Regions from separate parts of the Methylotuvimicrobium sp. KM1 genome, predicted to be linked through region 1. Evidence: riboswitches for the same ligand, from Rfam matches in the RefSeq annotation. Region 1 holds a riboswitch; the other holds the start of a gene.
The links. Region 1 has a riboswitch for cyclic di-GMP ahead of ACINK7_RS20705 (S8 family serine peptidase). Riboswitches for the same ligand answer to the same signal wherever they lie in the genome.
Positions count from the first base shown of each region.

Region 1 (7,367 bases):
GCGGTCGATAAAATATTTTCAACTTCGACGAGATCATTCTGCCGATAAGCAAGGTTCGCCTTCAAAATATACGGAACAGCCGCTTTCGGATGAGCTGCCAGCGCTGTATCGATATACTCTTGAGCCACTTTTAACTCATTATTTTCAAGCGCAAACAAAGCTAGACCTTGCAGTGCGCTTAGATTGCGGGGATTTAAGTTAAGAGCCTCTTGAAAGCTTACGACTGCGGCTTTTTGATCTTTTTGAAGGGTTTTTATCAGTGCTTGTAAATTATGATACTCGGCTTCATTCGGGAACTGCTTGAGCAGGCCTTTGAGCTTGGCCTGCGCCTCATCGAGTTTTTTTTGTTTGATCAATTCCAATACAAGCTGATGGTTTTGCTCGAGAGTCTGCTGATCTGTTTCAGGCGCCGATTCGAAAAAAGTAATGAAGTCTTCATCATAAGTGGAATCGATTTTTAGTTCGTCCTCTAACGGAGCCCAAAGATCCTGACTTTGTGGATCATATTTTGCTGCTTGGCTGAGTCCACTCATCAGGCCAACAATAATGGCGAAGGCCGCTTTTTTGGGCAATGCTAATACTTTGTACTTCATGGTTTATACCTTAATTTATTCAGGTCTGCGAGGGGTTAACGCAACACTTTGACAAAAATAACGGCGATTACAAAAAATGTACAGCGTTAAGGGTTTCTTAGCTTCGCATTGTATAAAGAAAGCAGATCTCAACTAATCTTTCGTTTACTATCGCGCCGCCTTGAGAAGAGGAAAAAATCCTGAATCAGTGTCAGTAAATTTTACATTGTTTCGAAATGCGTTTTTCACGATCTTTTGCTCAAAGCTCAAATACACCTAGATCATTGTTATTTATATGATTTATTTTATTACTATAAACATACAGCTCATCCAATCCATTACGATCGAGCCAAATGAGAAAATCTTTACCAATCTTAGTATAGGAGCACTTTAGATTGTGAGGTGATTCACATTTTTCGCCAAATACACGACAACCTCTTTGAATCAACAAGATCCCGCTCAAATTAAATCATCCTCCAAATTTTACGCACTAAACCTATTCGTCAGATATTGTCAGAAAAATTTACACTCCTCCCGAAAAATAAGCACTTTGCTTAATATAAACCGAACAACCTAATGAATTATTTAATATTTTTTAAAATGGCATAAATTTAGCTTACAAACATATAAATATTACTAAAGTTTTTCTATAGTGGTGGGCATCATGAAGACAATAGAAACAAAAATTAACAGACCGGCGATAGCGGCATTTGCTTTAGCTGCTGCATTATTTGCTGGCGGCAGTCAGGCTGCAACGTTATGCTCCGCTTATACAGCGCCTGACACTCACCTAGATGGCTTATCGGTCGAGGATGTGACTTTCAAGGGAAACAATGCTAATGATTGCTACGGCTTCATTGACACGAGCGCAGGCCCTGGCGGCAATCCAACAAGCGATACAGTTTGGGCGGATACCGGCTGGACACAGTTTGCGAAAGACGAATCCGGTACAAGCGGTGATATTGAAGGCACGGTACTAGGCATTGAATTCACCTTATCTGCATCAACGTTCGCTAGCAATAGTGGCACTTGGTTACTTGCATGGGAAAAAGTTGATGAGCCTGGATACGATTTAAAGATGGATGTAGTCGCTAATTTAAAAGCAGCTAATGGTTCTGCTTCATATTTGTTTGAAGATTTGACTTTTACATCCAATGGCAATGGCTCTGGAGCATGGGAAATTACTTTTGCCGGTCCAGGACAAGGCGATAACCCAAGCCTTTCTAACATGACTCTTTGGTATCAAAACGCAACCTCAACGCCTCCTAACGGCGGCGGAGGCCCAGGAGGCGGCCAAGTCCCAGAACCCCATCTGATCTTATTGATGGGCATCGGACTAGTGGGTTTTGGCGCCACAAAATTTCGCAAAACGACCAAAGCCTAATAACTTAGAATCACCTTCGAAAAAAAACGCCGGCAATTGCCGGCGTTTTTTTACTTTTTGACTCGTCCATCCACACTATTGATCCTAAATTCGACAGCCTAGCCATGAAGCACCTGAACCATTCAAGAGATTGCCTAAATATTCTTGCTAACCTCTTGGATGAACGAAAGTTCTATACAAACGAATAAGAAGTTATTAAGTTGACGTCTCATTCCTTATGATCTTCATTGTGAAATGCTTTTTTCAGGCTAAAGGTTGACTATTGGATTCGTAATGATTCACACCCCTTATCGTCCCCATGCTGGAGCGGTACTCAGGTATTCCCACGCAGAGCGCTCATCGTTATACATAAGTCAAAAATTACTGTTTTGCAATCTTAGCTAATGAGGCTTCGATACCATTTTTTGTCGCCCAACGTTCCCGACTTCGAAATCGCGATCTGGGGATCGCTCCCACAGAGCATCCGCCCCCCTCTTGTGGGAGCGACGCCTTCGTCGCGATTTCGAAGCCACTGATGTTCAATATCCGCAGATTTATCAAACAGCACCGTCTCCAGGTATACGACGAACTCTGTTTAGCAAGTTTACGGATACTTGTGTATAACGGCGAGCGCAGAGCGTGGGAACGATAATTGCCGGAGGATTGAATAGTTACTTGAATTCAGCTTATAAAAAAACCTCGTAAAAAAGACTATATCCGCATTAATAGATGAAAAGATGAAAAAACTAGCCAATTACGAAACATAAAGATTTTAGAGCACGCACCGCGCACTTTTTCGCAATATTCCGAAGCAGTTAATTACCAAGCCAAAAAGGTACGCGATACGTACCCTACGACTGCATACAGAACTTTATAAAAATCCTGCTAAAAAAAACGCCGACTGACGCCGGCGTTTTTTGGATTGCAGATTTTAGTTTTGCTTATTTGAAAACTGTAACGGTATGTTTGGAGGTTTTATTCGAAGTATCGGTCGCGATCGCTTCGATGATATAGGTACCTCGGCTTTCTCTATTGGTATTCCAATTGTGGGATAAACTACCGCCATCTACTGAACTTACCATCCTGCCGTTAATGAACAACCGGATATTGGCAACCGCAACGTCGTCTTCCGCCGAAACATTTATTTTAACTACTCGTGATACTCGGCTACCGTCGGCTAGATTACTGATTGCTACGGTTGGAGCCGCCATATCTTCAATCACTTCTTCGATAGGCTCATCAACGACTTCTTCAATCGTATTTTTGACCGTTACATTAACATCATTTGAAACCCCGTCATTACCCACCGCATCGATTGCGGTTGCGCTCAAGGTTACGGAGCCATCTGCGACTTGATTGGAATCCCAGCTAAATTGGTAAGGTGCGGTCGTATCGGTACCGACATAGAAACCATTGGCATAGAGCGTCACTTCGCTCACACCGACATTATCGGTGGCATTGACCTCGACTTCAACCAATCCGCTGACGGTATTTCCCCCCGTTGGCGAGAAAATATTGACTGAAGGCGCCTCGTTATCGACAGTGACATTCACCATGCTTTGCGCCATTTCAACCGCTACGGCGGCATTGATGCGGCCGTGACCATAGTATGGGTGGATATCGCCAGCGATTTTATCGGCCGAGGATTTCAAGATTTGCTCGACTTCATCGGGCGTTAGTGTTGGATTCGCGCCCTGAATCAGGGCAACCACGCCTGCAGCCACTGGTGACGAAAACGATGTGCCGTTCCAACTTCCATAGCCGCCGCCGCGCGTAGTGGTTTGAATCGATGCGCCCGGCGCCGCAACATCGATGAACTCGCCATAATTCGACCAAGAAGCCTTGGCATCGGAGCTAGTCGTAGCCGAAACGCTGATCATATGAACATTATCTTTAAATCCAGGATCGACGCCGTCGTTACCGGCCGCAACAACAACCAGGCCACCTTTGCTGCGCATGTATTGTGCGGCATTGGTTACCGCAGAACTGTTGGAAACGCCGTAACTGATGTTCGCGACGTCAGCACCTTGATCGGCCGCCCAGTTCAAGCCACGAGCAATATCGCTCCAATAAGCCCAACCATCACTACTGTTGGTAATGCGCACCGGCAATATTTGCGCATTCCAAGCGACGCCGGCAACGCCGTTAGCGTTATCGGTTGTGGCAGCTGCCGTACCCGCTACCGCCGTGCCGTGTCCATGTACATCAGAACTGTTGGTGCTGCCGTCGACCGCATTCCAACCGGGCAGCATTTTGCTGGATAAGTCAGAGTGCGCGCTATCGACACCGGTATCCAAAATAGCAATCACGGTGTTGTCAGCTTTTGTTGAGCTCCAAGAGGTTGGTGCTTGAATTTTGGGCAAATGCCATTGGTTGCCGTAACGCGGATCGTTGGGCGTCGTCAAGCTGAGTTCGACCGCCATATCGAGCTCTGCGAATTCGACATGAGGATTTTTGGATAATGCTCGAATAACGGCTTGCTCGGCTTGTGGTGGTACAGAGATAACATGCACTCCGATGTTACCGATTATCTCTTTTTTTTGGCCTTTATTGCGTTTCAGAATTTTGTCGAATTCTCTGTCCGATAATCCGGCTTTCGGTTTGACCAAAATTTGGCCTTCTTTCCAAGGCTTGTCGGGGGCTGCGTAGGTTGGTCCGGCTGTACCGCCCAACACACCGGCAAGCAATACCGCCGCTACGGCTTTGGAAAGCTGAGTTGAATTAAATGTGTTTTGATTTTTTTGACTTCTTCGGCTGTTAGAGCTCATGACCCCACTCCTTATTTAAAATAAAGGTCCGAAGGAGTTCCTTGAAGCTGAATATAAATTGGCGTAATGTTTGCGCTATGCCAATTTAGCAATCCCACTGTCATAGGAATAACTCCGTTAGACTGGAAACTTTGCGTCGCCACCTTTCGATGGTTTTGCCCTTTTATGATTTTCGATTGACTGGAGCGTCTAAAAGCCCTTTGAAAGCTTTTTTCGTTCCGGTTGAGTTACAGTGTATAAATTTCAGAAAAAATTGATGTGATTTGCTTGGCAAAAAATTATTTAGAAAAATCATCTTGTTATTGTTAATATCGGTTCAGTGAATTAGTAAGCACTTTTGCGTTGCCCATTTCGACCTCCCCCACAAAAACTTTTTGAGTTTTAGCCATTCGTTCATCTTTAATTAGGCGCAATGGCCGACAGTGCATAGATCAAATCGCCTAAGAAAGAAATTTCTTTTAGGCGAGTTTTTGTCAGCAAAAGATTACACAAGAAGTCTTATTTTGACCTTAACTCAGATAAGCGCTTGGCCTAAATTCAATAGTTCTCTCTATCGCAATTTAGATTTAGGCATGAGGGATTGGTGATCATAGGTTATAAAGCGCCAGGCGTAGGGTGCGCATCGCGCACCTGGGCCGGGAAATCTTGTCGGCTTGGAACCGTGGAAAGGTGCGTGATGCGCACCCTACGGTGCTAAATTCAATAGTTCTCTCTATAGACAAACTCAGGGTTGAGCAACAGCAAATACGCCCATTTGAAGTATACTTGTCGCCTATCATTTATTCGGTTTAAAACGACGTGCTTCGCTTACTTAATTTGCTCGCCAATCTTTTTCCTTTTTGGGTCATCACCTGTAGCGGTTTAGCATTATTTTTTCCTGCTTGGTTTACTTGGTTCAGCGGTCCGATGATCGTTTGGGGCTTGGCTATTATCATGATCGGCATGGGTATTACGCTTAGCTTCGAGGATTTTCGACGGGTAACGCGCACGACTCGACCGGTTTTAATCGGCGTCGTTGCTCAATTTGCCGTGATGCCTCTTTTGGGATGGGCCATAGCTTATGGATTTTCGCTCAATCCGCAATTGGCGGTCGGCCTGATACTGGTGGCATGCTGCCCCGGCGGTACCGCATCAAACGTGGTTAGCTACATTGCTCATGCCGATGTCGCGCTATCGGTATTGATGACGATGTGCTCCACATTCGCCGCCGTTGTCATGACGCCGCTATTGACTCACTGGCTAGCCGGTGCCTATGTTCCGGTGGATGCTTGGAGCTTATTTTTCAATACTCTACAAGTGGTGATTCTGCCGGTTTTGTCGGGTATGTTGCTAAATCGTTATACGCCGCGCCTGGTTCAGGCTGTAACACCTGTCGCACCGCTCGTTTCAGTGATGGTCATCGCATTGATTTGCGCAAGCATCATTGGCGCGAATGCAGGCACGATAAAGGATTCGGCTTTACCTTTGTTGAGCGCGGTTGCCTTATTGCATCTAGGCGGATTTACAATCGGCTATGCAATGGCTCGCTTGATGAAGCTTGAAGAAAACGCATCCCGCACAATTTCAATTGAGGTGGGCATGCAAAACTCCGGCTTAGGCGCGGTACTTGCTCAATCCAGCTTTGCACAAATGGCCCTTGCACCGATTCCCTCTGCCATTTCGGCGAGTTTTCATTCGATCATCGGCAGTGTACTGGCAGCCTGGTGGCGTATACGAAAGACTAAAAGATAGACGGGAATAATGCCGAATGAATTATTTGCTTTTTGCTGCTCGGCAATTGCCGAGCAGCATCCCCCATAAGCGCTAACTTAGTGCCTATAATATGGTGTATTTGTGGCTTTATTCGTCATATCGGCTGGATTGCCGATATTCAGGTTACATAAGTGTGAAGCTAAGCATTGCCATCCCTGGCCCTGGATTCCGCCAATCCCTGGCGGAATGACGCGCTTTTCCTTAAGTTGGCGCCTTATTATGGCAGCCCCCCAACATCATCGCCTAAGAGCCTTTTACTACACACCACCCTTGGCGTTATGCAAAATCAGCATTCACCCAGCACCTAAATTCCATGAGTCTATGATTTAACATCTTGGTTATTAGGTACTGTGACTTTGACAGGCGCCCAGACGACGAAATTTAGCTAGCAAAGGAGATCTCAAACATAGCCTGCTTATATGACTTTAATCCGCCTGTCGCACTATTGATCGGCAGGGCTGTCCAATTGCAAGTGATGACTGGTGTCTTCATCGTCAAAGTAGCCATCCAGATCATCGAACAAATCATCATGATCGTCCAGCAACATGACTCCGTCATTAATCAAATATTCACGACGTTGAAAATAAGCGGTCTTGATGAATTCGTAACGATCGACTGCGGCTTCATCTAAAATCTTCTCCGAAGACAACAAACCAGCACGCTTGTCGACACCCTCTACCGCATTGGCCGCTGTACTTGCTGCGCTAACCGCTGCTCCGGCAAACATCGTATAAGTTAACGGATCCATCAAGGCATCGCCAACCAGGCCGGCTACACCTCGCGGAGAACCGGGCCCGATGAATGGCAGCACCAAATATGGGCCGGTTGGAACACCCCAGTAGCCAAGAGTTTGATCAAAGTCTTCAATATTCTTAGGCAAATCGACTTCACTTGCTACGTCGAAAAAGCCTC
Region 1 covers NZ_CP173170.1:4,751,145-4,758,511, forward strand. The annotation lists gene ACINK7_RS20695 (tetratricopeptide repeat protein) at 1-593, opposite strand, end outside; gene ACINK7_RS20700 (PEP-CTERM sorting domain-containing protein) at 1,237-1,956, shown strand; gene ACINK7_RS20705 (S8 family serine peptidase) at 2,877-4,703, opposite strand; cyclic di-GMP riboswitch class I at 4,788-4,873, opposite strand; gene ACINK7_RS20710 (bile acid:sodium symporter family protein) at 5,502-6,434, shown strand; gene ACINK7_RS20715 (VacJ family lipoprotein) at 6,898-7,367, opposite strand, start outside.

Region 2 (7,367 bases), 1.0 Mb from region 1:
CGCTATGAAGGGTATTTACCACTTTACAGAAAGATGAGGATTAGGGGTATTTTGTAGATATTTGAAGACTTGAGAATAACTGATTACATATAAGCTACGGCATTTTGGGGTTCGAATAGGCTTAACCTTATACAAAATGATGATACATATTGTGTTCGGAAATTTGATATGACTATTCCAGGGTAGTCGCTATTTTTGCGAAAGATTTATCCGGACATCCTGCTTGTAAAATCAGCAAAAATTACGCGACTCGCTGCTATTGCCTTCGGCCCCCCGATTCCTCCCAGCGTTCGTACCACTACACCACATCCTCGTAAACTCGATACGGATCCGTAGCACTCTCGCAGATGGCTTGACGCCGGCTCGTAATGCCTTGTATTTATTTTGCCTCCGTCTGCGCTATTCGCACAGATTTCAGCAAAACACTCGGTGCTCCGGCTATCGGTGACTAAAAATGTTCATTTCGCTAGCCCCGTTTCCAAGATTTTCGGCGTAAGACAGTTTCATCGCTCTTTCATGAGATCTTAATTCGCATTTATGGAGCCAAATAATTTTCGAACGGTAATAGCGGCGACATGTTGCCTTCTGCCCCTACCGCTTCGATCAGTAAAAACTCATCTTGCGCTAAATTGGGCGACAAGGTGTGCCCGTCGTTGACTGCGAAATTATCGCCGACATGACCGTGCGGTATTTTTATCTCGGGATGATCGAACGGAGCTTTTTCATACCTAACCCGGTCATCGGTCAATGTTTTTAAGAAAGCAACGAGATCAGCACGATTTTGCTCGGAAAACTGGAGATTCGCGAGTGGAAATACTTTGTCGATTTGTTTGGCGTGATGATGAAAGTTACCTCCACGCGTATAAAATTCGATCACTTCTTCCAAAGCTGCCATGCTGCCGTTATGCATATATGGGCCCGTCAATTCAACATTATGAAGGCTAGGAATTTTAAATGCTCCCTTTACAGCGGCAACCATTTTTACAGTATCCGTTTTACTTAATTCGGCTTGAGCTGCTTCTGGAGATGGTAAATAAGCATGTGCCAACGGAAGAAAACAATCCTCAGTCGATTGCGGTTGCGGTACCACACCATCGAGCGGTGTAAAAAGACTGGTTAGATAAGGGGGAATAGAGTTCATCGCAAGCGGCAATTGAAAGTCACATGCGCGGCTTAATTTAACTACATTATCAACGACTGCTTCTTCGTTTCCGGCCAAATGCTGCATATACTGCAAACTGAACGATAATGGGTGTCCGAATATATCAACACCGCCGACACCGACATCACTATTTTCTTCGGCAACGCCCGTTGAAGCAAATCCACTATCGAAAAATGCTGCAGAAGTGGTAATCAGAATACGATTAACAACATTTTTTGATGCGCTCATATGAAACGCAACGTCTCCGAACACTTCAGGATGCGCTTTATTCAACTCAGCATTCGAATTTATTGCCGCCGCGGTAAAGTTTGGACCTATATGACAGAGATTGCATTCGCTTTCTCTAAACAAATCCAAGCCTCTTCGCTCGGAGGCGGTCAAATCAATAGGTTGTTGATTGCTATCTCTAGCACTTAGATCAAAAGGCGATTCATCCGAAATCAACGTGGATTGATAAAGCTGCAGGGCCAATCCAAAAAACATTGCGAAATTCGCTTCCATCTGATCATAAGGCAATTCACCAGAAGGACCGCCAAATTTGCCTCGCCGAGTATATGACCAATATTTATTGTTAAAAGACTGTTTAATTAAATTCGAATACGTTGTATTCAGCCCATTTTTTAAATTACCGGGTTTACTAAAACTCAGACCACCCAAAACACTGTCGTTCCAATGGACTTTTTGACTTTCTAAAGGCCGACGCGCTAACAATTTCCTTCCGACATCCATCATCGTTCGGTTTCTACAGCCCATTTCCGTATCGCTAAGGGGAGGAACCACTGCCAGTGATGCCAACGAAGAATTGATTAAATGTAACCTTTGTTTGGCAACATTGCGAGTATTGATTTTTACCCAAACACCTGCATCAGGATCACGATCTCCCCATGAACTACTTCCATTGAAAACATTATTTGCGCGTCCATCCCAAAAATTTCGATGATTGAAAACCGAATTAATCACAGTTGGCGTATTGCGGGGTTCGACTCTACGGGTATTGGTTCCATTGACATGAAAAACCGGGTCCGCATCGCGGTCACATGCATCATTTGCATTACCTGTTCGACTGGTATTGATAAATTCGCCACTAAAAGTCCCTGATGACGAAACCACATCGTCAGAATTAAATGATACCGGTGATGCATGACTCAAAGGATTGAATCGGCGATGAAAAGGGAAATCGCGGCGACTAAGAGTATAATTGGGCCCCATTTCATCATTGGATGATGACAGATCGAATGCTTGTTCTTCTAATAGTTTGGACTTAGCCCCCGGATTCAATTGATTTTTGACACGACGATCGGCACCGGCGTGAAAATGGCATGAACCGCAAGCCATTCCATCACTTCCGACATTCGTATCCCAAAACAATGCTTTTCCAAGCGCGATGGCTGCATTTTTGTTAACTACAATTGGCTCGGCACCATCCAGTAAGCCCGGTACTTCAGGCACTTGCAAATGCTTGAGACTAATCGGCATGGGACCTACGCCTGTCGCAGAGACAGAATGGCTTATCATTAAAGCAACCAACCCCAAAACATAAAAATAAACATGACGAAAACTTGTCATCTATCAACTCCGAAGGTTCATTTATTAAAATCCTTCATTATTTTGATTTTAAAAAAATTTAATCTTGACCAGTCATGCTTAAAAAGTAGATTTCTTTAGCAACCTTATATTCAATCCAAGCTCAGTCAATCGCAAACATAGCCAAAGTAAATTGCGCTTCCGTGCGCTTCGATATCTCCTTGAAACTTCTCTTTATGCTTGAGCTTTTCTTCGTGCGCCTCCTATCAAACCGACCAATGCAGTGCCGAACAACCAAACAGCTGCTGGTACCGGAACACTGGATACGGCCATAGTCATCGGCGAACCACCCAATGCACCATCAGCGCCCCCTACATAGATCGCATACCAACCTGCAGCCAGATCATTTAACATCAAACTGGCAGACTCGCCCGCTACAATAGAACCACTCACCAAACCATTGCCGTCATAAGCGCCAATTTGCAACTCCGCGCCCCAGGCTGTTGTCCCGGAAGCGGGACCTGAATTCGCGTACCCCATTGTTTCTAATGCTCCGTTAGCACTGTTGCCGACTGTTTTGTTGTCAACACCATAAGCTGGAGTCGTAATACTGTCATCGGTCATCCAATAGGTTCCGTAAGTTCCAATCGCTCCGACTTGATTGAAAGAATGCGGAACACCTTGTGGACCGCTAGCGATACCAGGCACTTCACCGGTCCCACCTGTCCCACCGTCAAACTCACCATCAGTCCGCCACACCGTAAAGCCCGGCGACATATCACCAGCATTGACTGCTGTAACGGAAACCGTAGTTGTTGCGGATTCTGTCAAATAAAATGTAAACCATTTGTTACCTGCATGAGCCCATGCAGCATTACCCAATGCAGCGTTACTCGCGTAACCATTTACGCTAGTTGTAAAGGCGTTGGTTGCAATAGAGCCGCCTGCACTTGAAATCACATTGCCGCCGACCCAGAACGAATTACCTTGACCAGACCCATTGGGATTGACAGCGCCGGCTGCCATCGCGGCGCCGCTAGTCAATGCCAAAGCCGCTACGACCAATGTAGACTTGAACACAGATTGTACAGATATATTCATTATTTAATTTCCCAAACCACATCACGTTTTTTTTAACCGGGTGTGGTAGATTTAAGTTGTCGTTAAATTTTGGAATTGTCTGATGTTTTTAGGCTGTCCGCCGAAATAAACAACTCCAGTTTAGCGAGCTTGTTTTGCGGGACGGCCGTATCGATAACCCCATTATCGATATGCTTTCCTGCTCTCCCTAAAGCTCCTAGGAGGCAACCCGGCTGTCTGAATCAGACCCGCGGCTTTCCGACCCCGCCTTGCGACGAGTGTGGCAACTTACCATAGCTACAAAAATGCAACTTTTTAAGTTAAGCAAAATACGAGCCACACTGCATATGAAGATAAATTTTCCTAGACTTAAGTCGAAACGAACTTTGATGCGTTTTTATTACTTTGTTTTAGCTAGCTTTTTATTATTTAAAAGCCAGCCGAAACGCTTTAGGTTTACGGTTTGCAGTTGCGGCTTCGATAATCAAACCCCCGATAACCATGTTAAAAACACGTGACTAGACACAAAAGTGCGTGATATCACACACTCTCCTATCGATGTTTCACTTTCCCGATCTTGCTTGCGGCACTGATATTTTTAAAAATGAGGAGAGCGGCTAAATTACTCGGATAATGCGCTTAATAAACCTTTCATTACGCAAATGCGAAGTAATTGATGTAAAGAAGAAAAAACTAACCTGCCTCAGGGTAAACGCATTAAAATAAATGCCATATCAATATGTTATGACTATTCAACCTAAGCTTGCAGAACATTTTATTTGTTAGTTTTTATTTTGTGGCACTAATAACTACTATGAAATTACTAAAAACACTACGCATTATAACCATTTGATTTTATATTCTATTTTAATGCGTTTATCCTGCAGCCCCCCCAGCCCCCTTTTTTGTTCTTTTGTTTTATATTTGGATACCTTACGAGAATAACGCCAGAATTAATCCCTAATCATCAATGCCGTTTCGATTTTGGCTGAAGCCTATCTTTAATCAAGTTGGTTTATGTGTGATATGACACAGTACATTGAGTCATATCACCTATCGACAACCAAGCCTACCCTATCGATCAACCAGTCTCTCGCTAAATTTAAGCAAGGGACTACTTAACCGGAATACCCTCCAAAACGACCTGCGTATAGCTAATATAAATCAATAAGATAGAGCCGCACTATTATAATGACTCGTAAAAAGAATTAATCCTATTTAGAGCAGCCTAAATGGTAAAGATGGCATTTTTTTTGCTTTTTAACTAACGGTAGTTAATTTCGGCAGAGGATACAATCTCGAGCGACTTAAGGTAAGCCTCACATTTATTGAATGTCCCTTAAATACCTATGCATCTTGGTATAAGCCTTTAGACAAATCGTTACCCCGATAATCAAATGAAAGACCTCAAAAAGATGCGTATTTACCCAGAACCACTTGGCAGCCCCTCCCTACAAGGGCCGGAAACAATACAACCAATCTTACTAAAACATACCTTTGCGCATTATGTTTCGACAGCGGCCTATGAAAACGTTACCGAAATTTAAAATGCAAAAATATTTAACTAAACAAGGAGTTCAATCGATGAAAAAAAAACCATTAGCTAAAGCAGTTGCTATGGCCGTTACCAGCGCAGCAATGACTGTTGGCGCCATGCCGAATGCCTCTGCTCATGTTATGTACAACACTTACATAGCCTCATCCGGTACCGATGGATGGACCCGAGTAGACGGTTCCGGAAATTCCGGCGCACAGGTCCCTTGGGTCGGCACAACGGGCGGCGAAAGCCCATTCGGCTATGTCGGTAAACAGGCGATGAACTGGGCGGTAGCCATTCACTCAGCCAATGAAAGCCATGAGGTTTCACAGGCACATGCCCTTTCGGTTTACGGCGCTAACGTTGATATAGATACCGCTGACGGCGCCTGGGGCTCCTGGCCCGTTAACGAGTCTAACCCGGGGTTTACGCAAGGTTGGGCGCATCACACGGATTACGGATTATTGAAATCTCATGTAACCGCCGTGATCACTCTTAGCCCTGAATCGTTAGGCCCTTTGATCAATAACTTCGGAATAAGCGTATTTAAAGGAATGGATGATGGAACGGCCGGCTATAGCCGTCATGCCGCATGGAATATCGGCTATATATCCGGCGCCTATGAAGACCCTGCCAAAGAGAACAACCCTCACGGAACGAACAACGTTATTTATGAAACACATTCCGATTCCGGAGATATCACCTTTACCGCATTAGCTGGGCAAATTTATTCGATCTATTTAGGTGGTAATGTGGTCAATGGACAAAATTTCGGTCCTGTAGAAAATTATCAGTTAACCATTAGCGCATCACCGGTGCCAATTCCCGCAGCAGCCTGGTTACTGGGCAGTGGTTTAATCGGTTTGGTCTCTTTCAGCCGAAAAAGAAACCGTATAAGTCCGGAATCCGCCTGTCATTAATTACTTCCGAAGCGGGTTGGGGTTTATATAGAGGTAATAACGCGTCATTCCTCCAGGGATTCACTCCGGGCTATCCTGCCTGGAGCCCTTCGGGTAAATGCAAATCCGTTCCATACGGATTTGTGGCGGAATCCAGCTGCCATGGACGGCAAGCTTACCTGACTTCCAGTTTCTCACACCCCCGCAGGAAACCACTCCTTAAGCCGAGCCAAGATCGGTATGCATTCTCACGCAGGAGCGCTCGCCGTTATACATAAGTCGTAGATACCGTCTTGCCAGCTTGGCGAATGTGACCTCGATACCCTTTATTGTTGATTAACGTACCCGGCTTCGAAATCGCGACGAAGGCGTCGCTCCCACAAGGGGCCGAATGCTCTGTGGGAGCGATCCCCAGATCGCGATTTCGAAGCCACTGATGTTCAATATCCGCAGATTTATCAAACAACACCGTTCCCAGGTATACGATGACCTCTGTTTAGCAAATGTACCCATATTTGTGTATAACGATGAGCGCAGGAGCGTGGGAACGAGGAAAAGCGATAGATACTAACAATCGGCTTGTTTTCTGAGACCGTTAGCAACTAACCCGAACAATGCAGAACCGAACAACCAAATAGCGGCCGGTAACGGAACGGCAGATGCTGTTCCGAATTGATTAACATCCGCCAAAATCAACTGGTCTTCAAATGCTCCAAGCGTAAATAAAAACTTATGCGACCCCGTCAATTGATCGGTCCCTGTTTCAAACACGGAAAGATCCTCAAAAAAATACTCATTAGTCAATTCTTCCCCATAATCCAGGAACATTTCAGCAAATACATCTTCGCCAACCGTATTAACCGACAGGTCATAAGCAAAATCGACATCGATAGCGAAGCTATCATTCGAAGCATTGATAAACTCCAAGTCGAAGAAAACCAAATAATTCGAGGTTACATCACCATTACCGACGGAGCCGCTCAATGAAAATGTTTTGGAAAATACATTACCCTCGACCGGGCCATAGTAACTATCGGAATGATTAATTGAACTTGTTCCATTGCCCGTATATTCCGTGTAAGTTTGGGAATCTTCCAATTCAAACGATCCGTTGACCGTCAAACCGGTAAGATCGCCCGGATTGTCGAGATTGACAATACTATTG
Region 2 covers NZ_CP173170.1:3,711,860-3,719,226, forward strand. The annotation lists partial or broken gene ACINK7_RS15935 (cytochrome-c peroxidase) at 536-2,146, opposite strand; gene ACINK7_RS15940 (hypothetical protein) at 2,921-3,787, opposite strand; cyclic di-GMP riboswitch class I at 3,987-4,061, opposite strand; gene ACINK7_RS15945 (hypothetical protein) at 5,164-5,313, shown strand; gene ACINK7_RS15950 (VPLPA-CTERM sorting domain-containing protein) at 5,351-6,223, shown strand; gene ACINK7_RS15955 (hypothetical protein) at 6,770-7,367, opposite strand, start outside.
Region 2: linked by a shared signal. The riboswitch ahead of ACINK7_RS15940 (hypothetical protein) and the one ahead of ACINK7_RS20705 (S8 family serine peptidase) in region 1 are both predicted to bind cyclic di-GMP.